Regions from separate parts of the Pseudoalteromonas sp. BDTF-M6 genome, predicted to be linked through region 2. Evidence: riboswitches for the same ligand, from Rfam matches in the RefSeq annotation. Region 2 holds a riboswitch; each other region holds the start of a gene.
The links. A riboswitch is a leader RNA that binds a small molecule or an ion and turns the genes downstream of it on or off. The one in region 2 is predicted to bind cyclic di-GMP.
Positions count from the first base shown of each region.

Region 1: it holds a riboswitch for cyclic di-GMP, as region 2 does, so the genes downstream of both, KD147_RS00215 (M12 family metallo-peptidase) here and KD147_RS03260 (Ig-like domain-containing protein) in region 2, are expected to answer to the same signal.
Region 3: it holds a riboswitch for cyclic di-GMP, as region 2 does, so the genes downstream of both, KD147_RS08040 (NEW3 domain-containing protein) here and KD147_RS03260 (Ig-like domain-containing protein) in region 2, are expected to answer to the same signal.

Region 1 covers NZ_JAGXTQ010000001.1:48,269-53,418, reverse strand. The annotation lists gene KD147_RS00230 (S8 family peptidase) at 1-686, opposite strand, end outside; gene KD147_RS00225 (hypothetical protein) at 701-1,252, opposite strand; gene KD147_RS00220 (response regulator transcription factor) at 1,603-2,232, opposite strand; cyclic di-GMP riboswitch class I at 2,679-2,763, shown strand; gene KD147_RS00215 (M12 family metallo-peptidase) at 2,827-4,926, shown strand; gene KD147_RS00210 (hypothetical protein) at 5,107-5,150, shown strand, end outside.
Region 2 covers NZ_JAGXTQ010000001.1:720,860-726,009, forward strand. The annotation lists gene sdhA (succinate dehydrogenase flavoprotein subunit) at 1-395, opposite strand, end outside; gene sdhD (succinate dehydrogenase, hydrophobic membrane anchor protein) at 396-743, opposite strand; gene sdhC (succinate dehydrogenase, cytochrome b556 subunit) at 734-1,111, opposite strand; gene KD147_RS03255 (citrate synthase) at 1,539-2,825, shown strand; cyclic di-GMP riboswitch class I at 3,344-3,427, shown strand; gene KD147_RS03260 (Ig-like domain-containing protein) at 3,524-5,150, shown strand, end outside.
Region 3 covers NZ_JAGXTQ010000003.1:190,960-196,109, forward strand. The annotation lists gene KD147_RS08040 (NEW3 domain-containing protein) at 1-1,581, opposite strand, end outside; cyclic di-GMP riboswitch class I at 1,670-1,756, opposite strand; gene KD147_RS08045 (ribonuclease Z) at 2,303-3,268, opposite strand; gene KD147_RS08050 (DUF3081 family protein) at 3,366-3,623, shown strand; gene KD147_RS08055 (AbgT family transporter) at 3,749-5,150, shown strand, end outside.

The sequences.
Region 1 (5,150 bases), 670 kb from region 2:
CTCACCACCTTAGCACCGGCGCTGGCACAATCTGCCACCGCACCGGCAAGATCCGAAGCATAGACAAAGCCGCCCTCGTCATCAAACACCCGTGCTATATGTAATTCGGCCATGCCAGAGCCGAGCACCCCGGTCAGCCCACCATTGCCGTCGATTGCGGCTATGGTACCAGCAACATGGGTGCCGTGACCGTGACCATCTTGGTACCAGGGGCCAGCACCTTCATCGTCGCCGGTCACCGTGGTGCTTGGCAATTCCTGGTGACCGAGATCATAACCGGTATCGACGATACAGACCTTGATACCACCGGCATAATCGAGCTGTTCGGCCTGCACCATGGGTAGGCCGTAGGGGGCATAATCTTGAAAACCACTTGGCGTCACTGCGTTGGGAATAACCTGGCGCACGGCATCGAGTTCGATGGATTTAATCGCGCCATTATTTTGCAATTGCTCAAACATATCGGCATCGATCACCGCCGCCACCGAGTTATCGGCATCCAATTGGCGTTTGACGTCACCACCGACCGCTTCAATCGCGGCAACCAGTTCGGCCTTATTACCCTGATGATATTCGAAAATGACGCGGGCCGTTTTGCCCGCCAGCATATCTGTACCCTCAACTAACTCGGCTTGCGCAGAAAAAGCAGTGGCTACCAATACAGTGAGTAGAGTTTTATTAAACATCCGTATGCTCCTTATTATTCTGCTTCGCTAGTTTGTAGGCAGCTGTGCTGCTGAATATTACCGTTAACGGTGCCAACATTGGTGTAGCCGTCATAGGGTCCGTCGATAAGATTGAAGGCCGTAATGGCGCCGTGGAAGTTACCCTTGCCCTCGCCGGTATCAAAGAAGCAGACAAAGCCGGTGCCCTCGCCGGGCGCCTGGGGGTTTTTTGATGAGTAGGTAAATTGCGCTTCAAACTGATCCATGCAGTTACATTCCTGCACGCCAGTTTCTAATCCTTCATCGGTAAGCGCGCAATAACCGAAGTTGTCCACTTCAGCTTTAATACTTACGCCGCCAACATCTTCGAAATCAATGGCGCTATGATCCACATAGTTCACGCGACCCTTAACCTCGTCCTCGCCGCAGTTTTCGGCATTAAAAGTAAACACGGCATTCTTATCACCACCCGCCGATGCCATGGTGCCGCCACCTGTGACCTTATGCTCGCCAATAAAGGTACAACCGCTCGTTAAGGTACCGGCCAACAGCGCCATGCTAAGCAATTTGAGTTTGTTTTGGACCATTACGTCCTCCCTCTGTCATTATTATTAACTTCATTGCATGTTTTCTATTGCACGTTTACTCAAGGGGCTTCCCTTAAAGACTTATAAACGTGCTCAAACAGTATTGAGAGCCATTTAACAACCCAGATGGCACCACATCCTCGTCTGTTATGAAGTTCCAGTGTAAGCAGTTAACAACACATAACATATTAAGCAGATTACCTAATTTGATCGGCTAAAATGGACTAGGTCATTTAGCCTAAACGGCCTCAAAAATGCGAATAAAGTCGTGGTTTTTAGGGTAAGCCACAACTTTATTGCAAATAGAGGAATAAAATAAATTGCGCAGCTGACGCGATTTAAAAGGCCGTTTAAAGCTCAATGGCGTGTGCAAGACGCTTGTATTTCACCGCCGCCTGAGTACGGTTTTCCACATCCAGCTGTTTAAAGATGGCGCTGGCATGGACACGGACGGTTTTCTCCGAAATATTCAGCTCTCGGGCGATCGCCTTATTACTTAAGCCATCGGCCATTTGCTTTAATACCTTGCGTTGGCTGGGGGTGAGTAGGGGTAATGTCTGGGGTTCTTCGACTTGAGACAAGACCTTGTTCGGTTGCGGTGAGTCGTTAAAAAGGTACTTGGAGATCAAATCGATAATCACCGAGTCAAACTCGGTTTTAGAGACAAATTCCAGCGCACCGACGTCTAAACAAGCGGTGCAACTTTTGAAGTCATCATTGCCGCTGATCACTATCACGGGCACATTTTCGTAGTTTTTGCAGATGTATTCCACCCCCTGGATCCCTTCACTGCCCGGCATGGACAAATCAACGATGGCTAAATCAATTTGCTGTTCTTTTTGCTCGAGAATGCGAAAAAGTTGGTGATAACAATGGGCGCTTTCAACCTGAATATCGGGCCAAGCCCCCTTAATTTTATGTTCAATGGCAAACACAATTAAAGGATGATCATCGGCTACGGCAATACATGCTTTGCTCATTTTAAAGCCCTCCCTAAACGGCCTTCCCTGCTTGTTTGGCTCGACTGACTTTAGCTAGTGTGTACACCTCGTGTGTACTTAACCTAACTTATTGTACGTACCTAATTTAAGGCAACACGACCTTGGTCTAGCTTTCCTTTACCCTACTGAGCCTTATCTAACTCGAGGCCTAGGGCATAGAAAAATGCGACTGGTACCAATAGCCAACATACAATGTACATGCTAACGGTACAAGCAGTGGGCGATAGATTGCCCCCTGATGCTGACGGGATGAATATCAGCCATGGCTGACAATACTAATTCGCGGCGTTACAACGCTTATTGGCAGCTTGATTCCTATCCTATTCCCCTAACCGGGGTATTGGCATCGCCCGCTGTTCCTATTTTAAATAATTAATATTTGATTTTCATTTATCCCTTGCTAGGCTCAAATGGTCATTTAACAAAGACATGAAGGGCAAACCATTCGCGAGGATGGGGCGCAAAGTCACCGGTCTTGGGGTACAGCCCAAAGAAAGCGGGATTGCCAGTGCGGTCGCAATGCGGCTACCAGAGTTTCTGTCCCAAGGCCGAGCCAACCATTTGGGATGCACAATGAAATCAGCCACAGCGCATAAAATAAGCTCAATGGTCGCGGCCATTAGCCTCGCCTTAGGGACTCAAGCCTACGCCAACACAGCTAATGACACGCAGAACACGCTGCCAGATCAGGCCCTGGAAAACCTCCCCGACAACCGTTTAAAACACAGCCTTGCCAAGCTCCCTCCCCATGTACAACAAAAAGTACTGGCTCAGCTCACCGCCCTTGGAGTGCCGGCGCTGGATACGGCCTTTATGGAGGCGGATAACAATGGTGAACTCTTTTACGTGGAAATGGGTCTGGTACAGGGAGCTGGCACCGGCGAAGCGCCGAGCGCCGCGGCGACTCTGCCTGCCATTGATGTATTTAACCTGCATAGCAAACCCGGCGCCGCCAATACCGTTTATTTAGATTTTGACGGTGGTCTGGTCAGTGGCCGCGCCTGGGGCGGTGGTACCAGTTATGACACCCTGCCCTATGATTTGGATGGCGATCCCAGCACCTTTAACGACTCGGAGCGCAGCCGCATCCACCAAATCTGGGCGCGCATGGCCGACGACTTTTCTGCCTTTGACATCGACGTAACCACCCAGGCTCCAGCGAGCTTTGGCGCCAATGTGGGCTGGGTACTATTTACCAAAGACAGCGACGCCACAAACAAGGCGCTGCCCTCTCAAGGCGCCGGCGGCGTGGCCTATTTAAGTGTCTGGGGAAGAAGTAATTACACCTATTATCAACCGGCCTTCGTGTACTACAACCGCCTCGGTGGCGGCGGTCAAACCTATATGGCCGAAGCTGGCTCCCACGAATTGGGTCATAACCTGGGCTTAAGCCACGATGGTACATCCACCACCTCCTACTATGGTGGTCTGGGTGAGAATACCGAACTCGGCAGCTGGGCTCCGATCATGGGTAACTCCTATAGCAAGAATATCACCCAGTGGAGCAAAGGCGAGTACCCCGACGCCAACCAACTGCAAGACGATATTGCCATCATCACCAATAAACTGGGGGCTTCAAGCGACAACGAAGGCAATGCCCAATCGCCAACGGCTCTCATAGTCGATGAGTTTGGCCAGTTCAGCGCGACCAATCGCGAGTTGGATCCAAGCAACGCTGTTGGCGACAATAAGGGCACGGTGCAGGTGGGCGACAGTGACTGGTTCCAGTTTAATGCCGGTACAGGCAGCGCCCAGATCAGTGCCACCCCGGCGTGGGATGCCTTTACACGCAGCACCCGTCGCGGCGCCAACCTTGATATTGGGCTGCGTTTATATGACGCTGGCGGCTCGCTTATTGCGGACTCTGCTGGCGATGCAGAAACCAGCGCCACACTGCAACTTGACCTTGCCGCCGATCTATACACCCTGGAGGTGTATGGCACGTCGGGGCCCTATGTGAGCGATTATGCCAGCCAGGGCCATTATTACTTAAATGGCAGCCTGCCTGCGGCGGCACCGGATACCACGCCTCCGGACCCTAACCCCATGAGCTTTGCCCAAGTTCCCAGCGCCATCAGCCATAGCGAGATCAGCATGCAGGCCACGACCGCCACGGATGACAGCGGCGCCCAGGTGAGCTATCTGTTTAGCTGTCAGCAAGGCGGCACGGATTGCACCTCCGGAACCTGGCAAACCGGCACTGAGTTCATGGCAACCGGACTGCAAGGTGAAACCCAATACTGCTTCAGTGTCACGGCCAAAGACTTGGCCAATAATCAAACCTTGGCGTCGGCACTTGAGTGTGCCACCACGGCGGCGCAACCCATGCCACCAGCAGCGCCAAGCAGCTTCAGTGCAAGCGACGGCCAGGATGGTACGGCGCTGCTGAGCTGGACGGACAACAGCGATGACGAAAACGCTTTTGAGATACAGCGCGAGAAGCAACATAAAAATGGCTCCTGGCGGGGTACAACTGTAATTGCCCAGCTTGCGCAAAACACCAGTAACTATGTAGACAGCAGTGACGCGGGCATCTTCCGCTACCGAGTACGGGCGACCAATAACGCTGGCGCATCGAGCTGGAGCAACTGGTCACAGGTCACTGTAAGCAGCGGTGGCGGTGATGGGGGCGGTGGCGACAAACCCTGCCGTGGCAAAAAGTGCACCCCTTAGGACAGCACCAAGGGACTTATTGCTAGCCTCTTAACTATCTCCTCAAGCAGCCGCAAGGCTGCTTTTCCCGTGCCCACCATGACCCCATCCACCTAGCCAAAAGGCAAAGCCGATTGAGTTCAATCGGTGCGTTAAAACGAACTATAGTTTAGTGATTGAACAGTCAAGAAACAACGCACTATGACTCGCTCAGCCTTTGTTATTCGCCTTATCGTTCTTGGAGT
Region 2 (5,150 bases):
GCAGCCTGCTCACCACCAAAATTCTTCGACTGACCGCCGAAAGGACGCTGATAAACACGGCCATTTTCAAAACGTGAAAATGGAAGACCCATGTTTTCTAGCTCGGTAATCGCTTCCGGGCCTGTTTTACACATGTATTCGATAGCGTCTTGGTCACCGATGTAATCAGAACCTTTAACGGTATCGTACATGTGCCATTCCCAGTTATCCTCGTGCGAGTTACCTAGCGCTACGGTGATACCACCCTGCGCCGATACCGTGTGAGAACGAGTTGGGAAAACTTTAGAAATAAGAGCACAAGACTTGCCCGATTCGGTGATAGCCAGTGCTGCACGCATACCTGCGCCGCCGGCACCAATTACTACCGCATCAAATTCGCGAACTGAATATTTCACTTAAACACCCCATAGAACGAATAGGCCGATTACTACGTAAGTAAGCGCCATAAGGTTTAGTACGAAGCCAAGAAACGCGCGTAGTTGAGCGTTCTTTACGTAGTCAGTTAGTACCTGCCAAAGGCCGATACGTGCATGCACCATGATGCAAGTCAGTGCCACAAGCGTGAACACTTTCATTGCTAGGTTGCCGAAAAGGCCTGACCATGCTTCATAGGTTAGTGCTGGAGTGCAAAGCAGATAACCAATAATAAAGAGTGCATATGCGCTGATTACTAACGCGGTAGCACGAAGAGATACGAAATCCTGAACGCCATTGCGCTTAAGAGATGCTTGATTTAAGACCATAGCCAAACTCCCGCTAAAACAGCAACAATTACCCACAACACGAAACCAGCTTTTGCAGTCGCGTTAGCTGAGTCTAATTCTTTCCACGGACCCAAATCTTGGATTAAGTGGCGTACACCTGCGATGAAGTGATACGAAAGAACGGTGAGGGTACCCCAGGCGATAAATTTGGCAACAAACCCGGTTAACAGGCTTTTGACAAATTCAAATCCTTCCGGAGAAGATAAAGACTCAGCCCATGCCCAAATCACAAAGGTCAAGGCAAAGAACATTGCTACACCGGTGACGCGGTGAAGAATTGAAGCTTTGGCCGTTGCTGGCATAGAGATGGTCGTTAGATCGAGATTTACAGGTCTTTGCTTTTTCACAGTTACTTGCCCATCTTGCTCACATTGAAAAATAGAGCCATCTACATTGTTTTTATAACCATTTATGCATCACTGCATAAATGCGCTCACAGAAATAAACCGCAGACATGCGAAAAATTCACTTTAGGTGTTCGACTTTAAAGCGAATTTCCACTGATTTGTCATAATCGGTTTACTCAAAGACGTTACGGTATTGAACCTCAGACAGTATATAAGTCTGTAGAGGATATTACAATTCTTGTTTAGTCTCGCAGGTTTGCGAATTAGCCATTGGTATAATATTTAATCTGCGAGGAATATTTATTATACGAATATGCATTAAAATTGACTTTCTACCCCTCTTGTACGTTAGAATGATCGCAATTTGCTTAACATTAGTATCACGCATAACAGCAGCAGCTTGTTATTCTTATTAGGAGATAAATAGATGGCAGATAAGAAAGCCACAGTTCATATCGATGGACACGACCCGATCGAGCTTCCAATTTATGAAGGCACAGCGGGTCAAGACGTTATCGACGTTCGTACCTTGGGCTCTCACGGTTACTTCACTTATGACCCAGGTTTTATGTCGACTGGCTCTTGTGACTCATCTATCACCTACATCGATGGCGCCAAAGGTGTACTACTACACCGCGGTTACCCTATCGACCAGCTAGCAGAGAACTCAAACTACACCGAGCTTTGCTACCTTCTTCTTAACGGCGAACTGCCTACCGCAGAACAGCTTGAGAAATTTTCAAACTCAATCACATTAAGCACCATGGTTCACGAGAAAGTAGCCGCTTTCTTCCAGGGCTTCCGTGTTGATGCTCACCCAATGGCGATGCTATGTGGTGTGGTTGGTGCTATGTCTTCTTTCTACCACCAGGACCTGGATATTGCCGACCCTGCACAGCGTAAGCGCAGCGCAATCCGCTTGGTAGCTAAGTTGCCTACTATCGCAGCCATGGCGTACAAATACACCATTGGTCAGCCTTTCGTTTACCCACGTAACGACTTGAGCTACGCCGAGAACTTCCTACACATGATGTTCTCCGTACCGTCTGAAGAATACAAGGTAAGCCCAGTGCTAGCGAAGGCAATGGACCGTATCTTTATGCTTCACGCCGACCACGAGCAAAATGCGTCTACTTCTACAGTACGTATCGCGGGTTCTTCTGGCGCTAACCCTTATGCCTGTATCGCAGCCGGTATCGCATCACTGTGGGGCCCTGCTCACGGCGGCGCTAACGAAGCTTGCTTAACCATGCTACAAGAAATCGGTTCGGTCGACCGTATCGACGAATACGTTGCCAAAGCCAAAGACAAGAACGATCCGTTCCGTCTAATGGGCTTCGGTCACCGCGTTTACAAGAACTTCGACCCACGTGCCACGGTAATGCGTGAAACCTGTCACGAAGTACTGAAAGAGCTTAACATCGAAGATCCACTACTAGACGTTGCAATGCGCCTAGAGCAAATCGCCCTAGAAGACCCGTACTTTGTTGAGAAGAAGCTTTACCCGAACGTAGACTTCTACTCAGGCATCATTCTTAAGGCTATCGGTATTCCTACCAGCATGTTCACCGTTATCTTTGCCATGGCCCGTACCGTAGGTTGGATCTCACACTGGGATGAAATGCTATCTCAGCCTGGTCACAAGATCAGCCGCCCACGTCAGCTATACAAAGGCGCAACTATGCGTGACTACGTAAGCCAGGATAAGCGTTAAGCGCCCTGCTGTAGGCACTAAGTAGTAAACATCTACTTAACTACGATGAAATCGGCTAAAGAATTCTCTTTAGCCGATTTTGTTTTTTGGGGCTTTTGCAAAGTAAAATGAACGAAAGCTGAAAAAACAAAATTCCTATCTTTAAAATCTTTAAAATCAATATGTTATAGAACCAAAAACTAATTATCACCCCGTTTGGTTCATGGTGAAAATGAAGCCTTACTGAATGTTCTTGTAAATATATAAATTTATTTCGTGCCTATCTAAACTCTATATCTTGATCTAATTTCCTGCCTATCTTTTCAGCATCTAATTGAGTTTCAAAACGTTTTTTCAGCCTTCAAAAATCTAATGAAAAAACATTAAAAATTCTCCCTTAGATTACTTGCTTGAGTTGATCATTTTTTATACCATCCCTCCACGAATCGTATGGAATGTAAACAACAGGCACTTCCTTACTGATATGAGCTTAAAAGCCGTTTTTACTAATTTTACGCTCAAGCATACAGATATTGTTAGCTAGAAAAAGGCAAATTAAGGGAAACCTTGATACGCAAAACGACCGGCCTAAGGACATTGTCTAAGGCAGCGGAGTTGCCGAGGCGATGATATGTCATCTCCCTCTTCCCGTTTTCATGCACGAACACTTTATTCGCTTTGTTGCGCTGTATCGCTGAGCTATTTTGATGTAGGTAAACATGAAACAATCTTCCAATAAGCTAACAGCATTTCTCCCAGCTCTTAACGATGGGGGCAAAACCATTGCCAAATATCTTCTCCCAAGCGTAATGGCTCTATCCGGTGTTGCTTACTCGGCCTCTTCCCTGGCTTCTACAACCGGTGAGCAAAAAACCCTGGTCCTTATGGTTAACTTCCAGGAAAACCCCGCGGAGCAGCCTATGACCAGCGCAGAAGCCCGTGAACTGATGTTCGGTACCATCAATGATTACTACAAGGCGAATTCATACGGACAGCTTTGGTTTACTGGCGAGGTAGGAGGCCTGGTTACCGTGCCCTTGTCTAATCAGGATTGTAATACCTCTTACATCCTCGAAGAGGAAGCCAAAAAACAAGCTCAGGCTAAAGGTATCGACCTCTCAGGCTATACGCGCTTTGTCTATCTCACCACCGGCGATGGCTGTGCTACTGAGGGCTCTGCAACCACGTCCAGTTTACCTTCGAGAGTAATCATAAATGGTGCCAGAGAACCTAGAGTATTAGCCCATGAGCTGGGACATAACCTAGGGCTGCGCCATGCAAATGCTTTGAACTGCACCGATGGAGTACTTGGCGGCAGTTGTCGTACAATTTCTTATGGCGATAGTTATGACACCATGGGTAATGATGATATGGGCTACTTTAGTACCTTCCAAAAGGAGCGTTTAGGTTGGATGACTTCCTCTGTTGCACCGGAAATTAGTGTGGCCGAGCGCACAGGTACCTACTCCCTCGGCGCCTATGAAGAAAACGATGGCCAACCAATTGCTATTAAAATTCCCCGTGGCCTTGATGCCAACGGCAAACAGCGTTGGTTATATGTCGAGTATCGCCAAGCAATCGCCCACGATGATTTTCTCGCTGACCGCTCTTACAGCTTTTTTCGCGATGATGTTACTGCCGGTATTGTCGTGCGCCAGGCAACCGAGGGAGACGCGTACAGTAGTCAGCTACTGCATATGAAGCCCAATTCTTATTATGAGCAACAAACGGGCTATAAAGACTGGGGAGATCCGGCCCTTCCCGTCGGAGGCACCTTTACAGATCCAGAATCTGGCGCAACCATTAGTTTGATAAGCGCACAAGATGGAAAGGCCGAGGTGAGCGTCACCTTTGGTCAAACAAGCTGTGCGGCGCAGACACCTAGCCTATCTGCTACGCCACTTTCCTCCACTGAAGTCAGTGCCGGAGCTCAAGTTAGCTACATGGTGAGTGTAACCAATCGAGATTCAAATAGCTGTGGCACTTCCACTATTGACGTGCGAGCGCTCTTGCCACAGGGCTGGTATGCCGACAGTGAGCAGGTATCTCTTGCGCCAGGTGAATCTGTAGACGTTACGCTAAGTGTCACCTCGGCTGTAGATGCCGCAGCCAACACCTATCCGTTAACAATTAATGCAAGCAATAGCGACAAGGTAGCAAGCACACAGGTCGCTTACACTGTTATCAGTTCATCGGGTGAATTGCCGATTACACCTGTACTAAAGGCCAATGACGACCAGGTGGCAATCACCAGCCTAAGCTCAGTTATTGTCGACGTTATGGCCAACGATACGCTGTCAGAGCCTGAAACGGTTAGGCTAGTAACGGTAAGCGGAGCCAGCAAAG
Region 3 (5,150 bases), on a different contig from region 2:
AGGAGTCACGTCTATCAGGATGCTACTTTCAATATCTGATTTGGATTCGTTGTAGTGCAGCAAGACGCCTTCGGTGAGCGGTTTACCGGCTAGAAAACTATCGAAACCAGTGCCTTGGCGATATTCCAGGTAGTAGTAAAGCGGCTCACCCGTGCTGGCATCGGTACCACGGCGAACTTTTAAGCCCTTGGCCTGACCTTGTGAGGCTTGCTCATAGGGCTCCAGTTGATAGCTACCATCCGCATCGGCGGTAATGATTTCACCGCGCTGCGCCGTTAGCCAGCCCAAACGCTCCTTATTGAACACATTATAGTGACCTTCTGAACGACCCATAATATCAAGCTTGTCGCCATAAGTAGAAACAAAGCAGGAGCCATCGGAATTACAACTTCTACCCTTAGCGTGCTTAAGGCCCAGATTGTGACCCAATTCATGGCCGATAATCTTAAGGTTAAGTTCGCCATTGATCCAGGCTCGTGATGGAGAGCCACCCACTGTCCCCTGGCCCTGCCATCCACAATTATTGTTTTGTGGCAGCATATAGACCAGGCGATCATACTGACTCAGGTCGATACCATTGTCTCTGGCCACCTGCTGCGCATAGCTGTCCATGTGGAAATATTCACAGGTGGTGTCGATAGGCATGGTGTAATAACCACGCACATCACCCGTGAGCCAGGTTTGGCCATAGGAAGCTTCCATGTAATAGTCGTTTACACGACCAAACACCATGTCTTCGACTTCCTGCGCCGTCCAAGGGCGAGCGCTAGCGTTGTCCTGGAAGTTCAGCATTAATACCAGTACTTTTTGCTCCCCCGTGGTACCCGTGAGTGCGGCTTGAGTAGAAACGCTGGTGCTCTCAATGTCACCACCGGCGGCAAGCACTTCTAGGTTATTTTGTTCTTCGCCCAGTACCAATGACGTTTGCGTATTGTCTTGCTCGCCATTATTAAATTGCCAGCCCTTAACGCGCACCTTGGCACCCGACTGCAATAAATGGGTATCGATATTATCCGGTACAAATAGCTGTACCTTTTTATTTGCCGTACTTAAGTAGTAGCTTAGGCGAGTTTGGCCCGGTTGCTCTGAATCTTCATACACCAATTCCAGCTCACCAACCAGCTCCGCTTGCTGTGCTAACTTTGCTTCGATATGAGCGGGCATGCCGGTACGCTTGGCTTTTGGCATCACGGTGCGCAATGCAGCATTAGCATCAAGTTGCAACAAAGCGTATTGGCTTGCCTGGCGTTCTAAAACGAGTTCTTGAAGCTGTTGTTCAAAGGCGGCATCGGAGCCTTTAACACCCTTAGTGGCACCCTTGTTGGCACGGCGAAGCTCACCCATGGTAGCGGCAAGGTCCAGGGTTTGTTGCTCTAATTGTGTTTTGTTTGCTTGAGTGCTGGCCTGATTGTCGACCTGCGCTTGTTTGAAAACCTGGCCGTGTTGCATCGTCTGGGCGTTTGCAGCGAAAAGATTATTTGAGGTAAAGCCCAAAGTAGTTGCCAAAAGTCCTAGGCCACAGGCTTTTAAAACAGAAGAAGAAAGTTTATTAGGCGTTACGACGCCTTTCGTTATAGTCACTACTAGAACCTCTCAAAGTTTGTATATCACTTCGAAAGCTCCCAGTACCATGACCAAGTCAATGACCGAGCTCTATCAACGCGCCTCTTTCGGTAACCCAGCTGCCCACCGCCTAAACCAGTTAGGGCCTGTGATTTTGCGTACATTAATTTCGTAATGTTTGCCGTTTCGAGAGTGCTTTCGAATCTTACTTCATGGACCATTGGGGTCCAAACGAAGGCGCATTCTAACAAGGTGATTTAAAGATTCTCAATGGTGAAATTGATCTTTTTTTAGACGATTTTTGAAACTTTTTATAAATCAATGGACAAGAAACGAACAAAATTGTAACTGAACAAGCCGTTCAGGATAAAAATGCGTAAAAAAGACCTTTTTTAGATAAAAATCTCGATTAACATCAACTGAACAGGGGATTTAGCTGGATTTTGTTCTTAATACGGGTGCATGCCTAACCATACATCATTCTTTAAGCACACCACAGAGCCGACATAAAAGTGAAAATCAATACGCTATAACCAACTGTATTTACTTGGATTATTGTTTTTATTGTGTGATTTTTAAACAATTGCAGTGTAACTATTATAAGAGCCCCAAAAACTCTGCTAACTGCCTAATGAGGCAAGGCTTTTTTGAATCAATAGAAGCGTAAATGACCATCCGCATCCATGCATTAAAAATGCAGATAGTTTGACCATACCTTACCCCTTAAGAATTCAGCCTATTATTCTTTACTGAACCCTGCTTGCACCACTACCACCTCGGCGTTTTTCGCCACCTCGACTATCATGCCATCGGTGGCCAAAAAAAGCCGACCTGAATATTCGGCCTTGGCCTCAACGAACAGTGGCTTCATGCCCTCTCCCGGAGCATAACGCGCACTAAAGTGGGTAAGCAGTAAGGCTGGCAGTTTGTGTTCTTGTCCATAGGCGCTGACACGCTGTACATCGCTGTGGCCTGTGTGAACGCCAACCTTTCGTAAGTCCGTAGCCAAAAAGGTGGCTTCATGAACCAGCAGGTGCACACCGGAAATCACAGGGTCTAAACAAGTGGGCGCTTCATTATCACCACAGACAATGATCACCCTGGGCTGCCAGGCTAAATAGGTGTAGTCACCGGCAGATAAAAGCCTGCCTTGGTAGCTAACGTCCTCACCTCGCTGCAGCAGGTTATAATGGGGTCCACTGGCTATGTGCTGCGCTTGAAGTCGGTCAATAGCCAACTTGCGCGGGATCTGAATTTCCGTAAATTTAAAGCCGTAACTTGGCACCCTGTGCTGCAATGGGCAGCTTTGTACCTCAACCCAACTAAAGGCCTGTTCATTCAGGCGTTCAAGAGCACATAACTCCAGATTAAAGGGCAAACTCCACTCACTCATTGCCATGGCGGCACGGACAAATTCAAGCACTTCTACAGGCGCCACTATCCTCATGGAGTGGGTGCGTCCCGATAGCCCCGCCGAAGCAATCAGCCCGGGTAGGCCGTAGCAGTGGTCGCCGTGCTTATGGGTAATAAACACGGCCTCAAGATGATAAAGCGATAGCTTACTTCTTAATATCTGGTGTTGAGTCGCCTCGCCACAATCGACCAGATACCAGGGCTTTTGATCGTCACGAAATACGGCATAAGCGGAAACATTTCGGCTTCTTGTTGGTGTTCCCGAGCTGCTGCCCAATACCTGTACCTGCACACGCTGACTCCTATTTTTCAATTAAACTCTTTACTTTTACGTCACTTGCCCAAAGATTATAACTAACCCTAGGCCACAAAGAAGCCGGATATCCGTTATGAAAAATGAAATAGACAGTAAAATCCTGCTACGCGCTTACGAGCATATTCAACAATATGGTGAACAAACCGAGCAAGGCAAGTTTTATCAGGGACTATACGCTTATTCCGATGTCGATGGTTACACCCTGTATCTGCAAGGCAGTGGTGTGCTCTTGCGTTTTGGCTTTCATAACACCTATCACCTCGACTATCAAAGCGACAAGAACAAATCGGATTTTATGAAAAAGCTGTTGAGTATTGGCAAAGAGCCCTAACTTCGCCATGCTCATTTTCCCCGTATTTCACCGCTTATAGGCGCGGATTTGCCGAAACACCATGATCCCAATGGCCATTAATGGTATCTTTGCTCCCATTTGTGACTCCAAGGGATAAATAAGGTATGACCAAGGCAGTATCCTCCGCCGTACCGGAACAACAAGAACAACAAAAGGGCTGGTTTAATCGCTTTCTCGCGACCGTCGAGTTTCTCGGCAACCTGCTCCCTCACCCCATTACATTATTTGCACTTTTCTGTGTTGCCATCGTGGTTATCAGCGGCATCGCCGACTGGGCAGGGCTGAGTGCCATCGACCCGCGCCCCGAGGGTGCCAAAGGCCGCGATCCCGATGGCGTTATCGAGGTTGTGAGCCTGATGAGTGCCGAGGGCCTAAGACGCATTTTCGAAGGCCTGGTTACTAACTTTACCGGCTTTGCGCCTTTAGGTACCGTGCTGGTTGCGCTGTTAGGCGTTAGCGTGGCCGAGCACTCGGGTATGCTTTCTGCAGCCATGCGTGGCATGGTCATGGGCGCCTCTAAACGCCTGGTGACCTTTATGGTGGTGTTTGCGGCCATTCTCTCTAATACCGCCTCCGAGCTTGGCTACGTAGTACTTATTCCGCTGGCGGCGATGATTTTCCATAGTCTAGGGCGCCATCCACTGGCCGGTCTGGCAGCCGCCTTCGCTGGTGTATCTGGCGGTTACAGCGCCAACCTGTTACTGGGTACCATAGACCCCTTGTTGGCCGGTATTACTACCCCGGCGGCGCAAATGATCGACCCGGAATATCAGGTCGGCGCCGAAGCTAACTACTACTTTATGTTTGTCTCGGTATTCCTTATCGCCATCCTGGGTACCTGGGTGACCGAGAAGATTGTTGAGCCGCGCCTGGGCAAATACGACCCAAGTGAAGCCAGTATCGATTTAGGCGAAAACAAAATTGAGCACCTCAGCCAACGCGAAAAAAGCGGTCTAAAATGGGCCGGTCTTACCTTCCTGGCCCTGGGTGTACTCTTGGCCTTTACCGTTATTCCGGATGACGGCATTTTGCGTCACCAAGCCACCGGCGAAATTAAGGGCTCACCCTTCTTAAAGGGCATAGTGGTGATTATCTTTATTACCTTCGCAATCCCGGGTTTTGTTTACGGCCGTGTTGTTGGCACCATGAAGAATGACCGCGATGTCATTGATGCCATGAGTAAGAGCATGGGCTCCATGGGCATGTATATTGTGCTGGTGTTTTTCGCCGCCCAGTTTGTTGCCTTCTTTAAATGGACCAACCTGGGTACCATATTAGCCGTTAACGGCGCCGCGTTATTGCAGGCGCTGAATCTGACCGGCCCCGAGGTGTTCGTGTTCTTTATCCTGATGTGCGCGCTGGTTAACCTTAGCCTGGGCTCTTCATCGGCACAATGGGCGGTTACCGCGCCTATTTTCGTGCCCATGCTGATGCTGATTGGTTACGCGCCAGAAACCATTCAGGCGGCCTATCGTATCGGTGACTCGGTAACCAACCTGATCACCC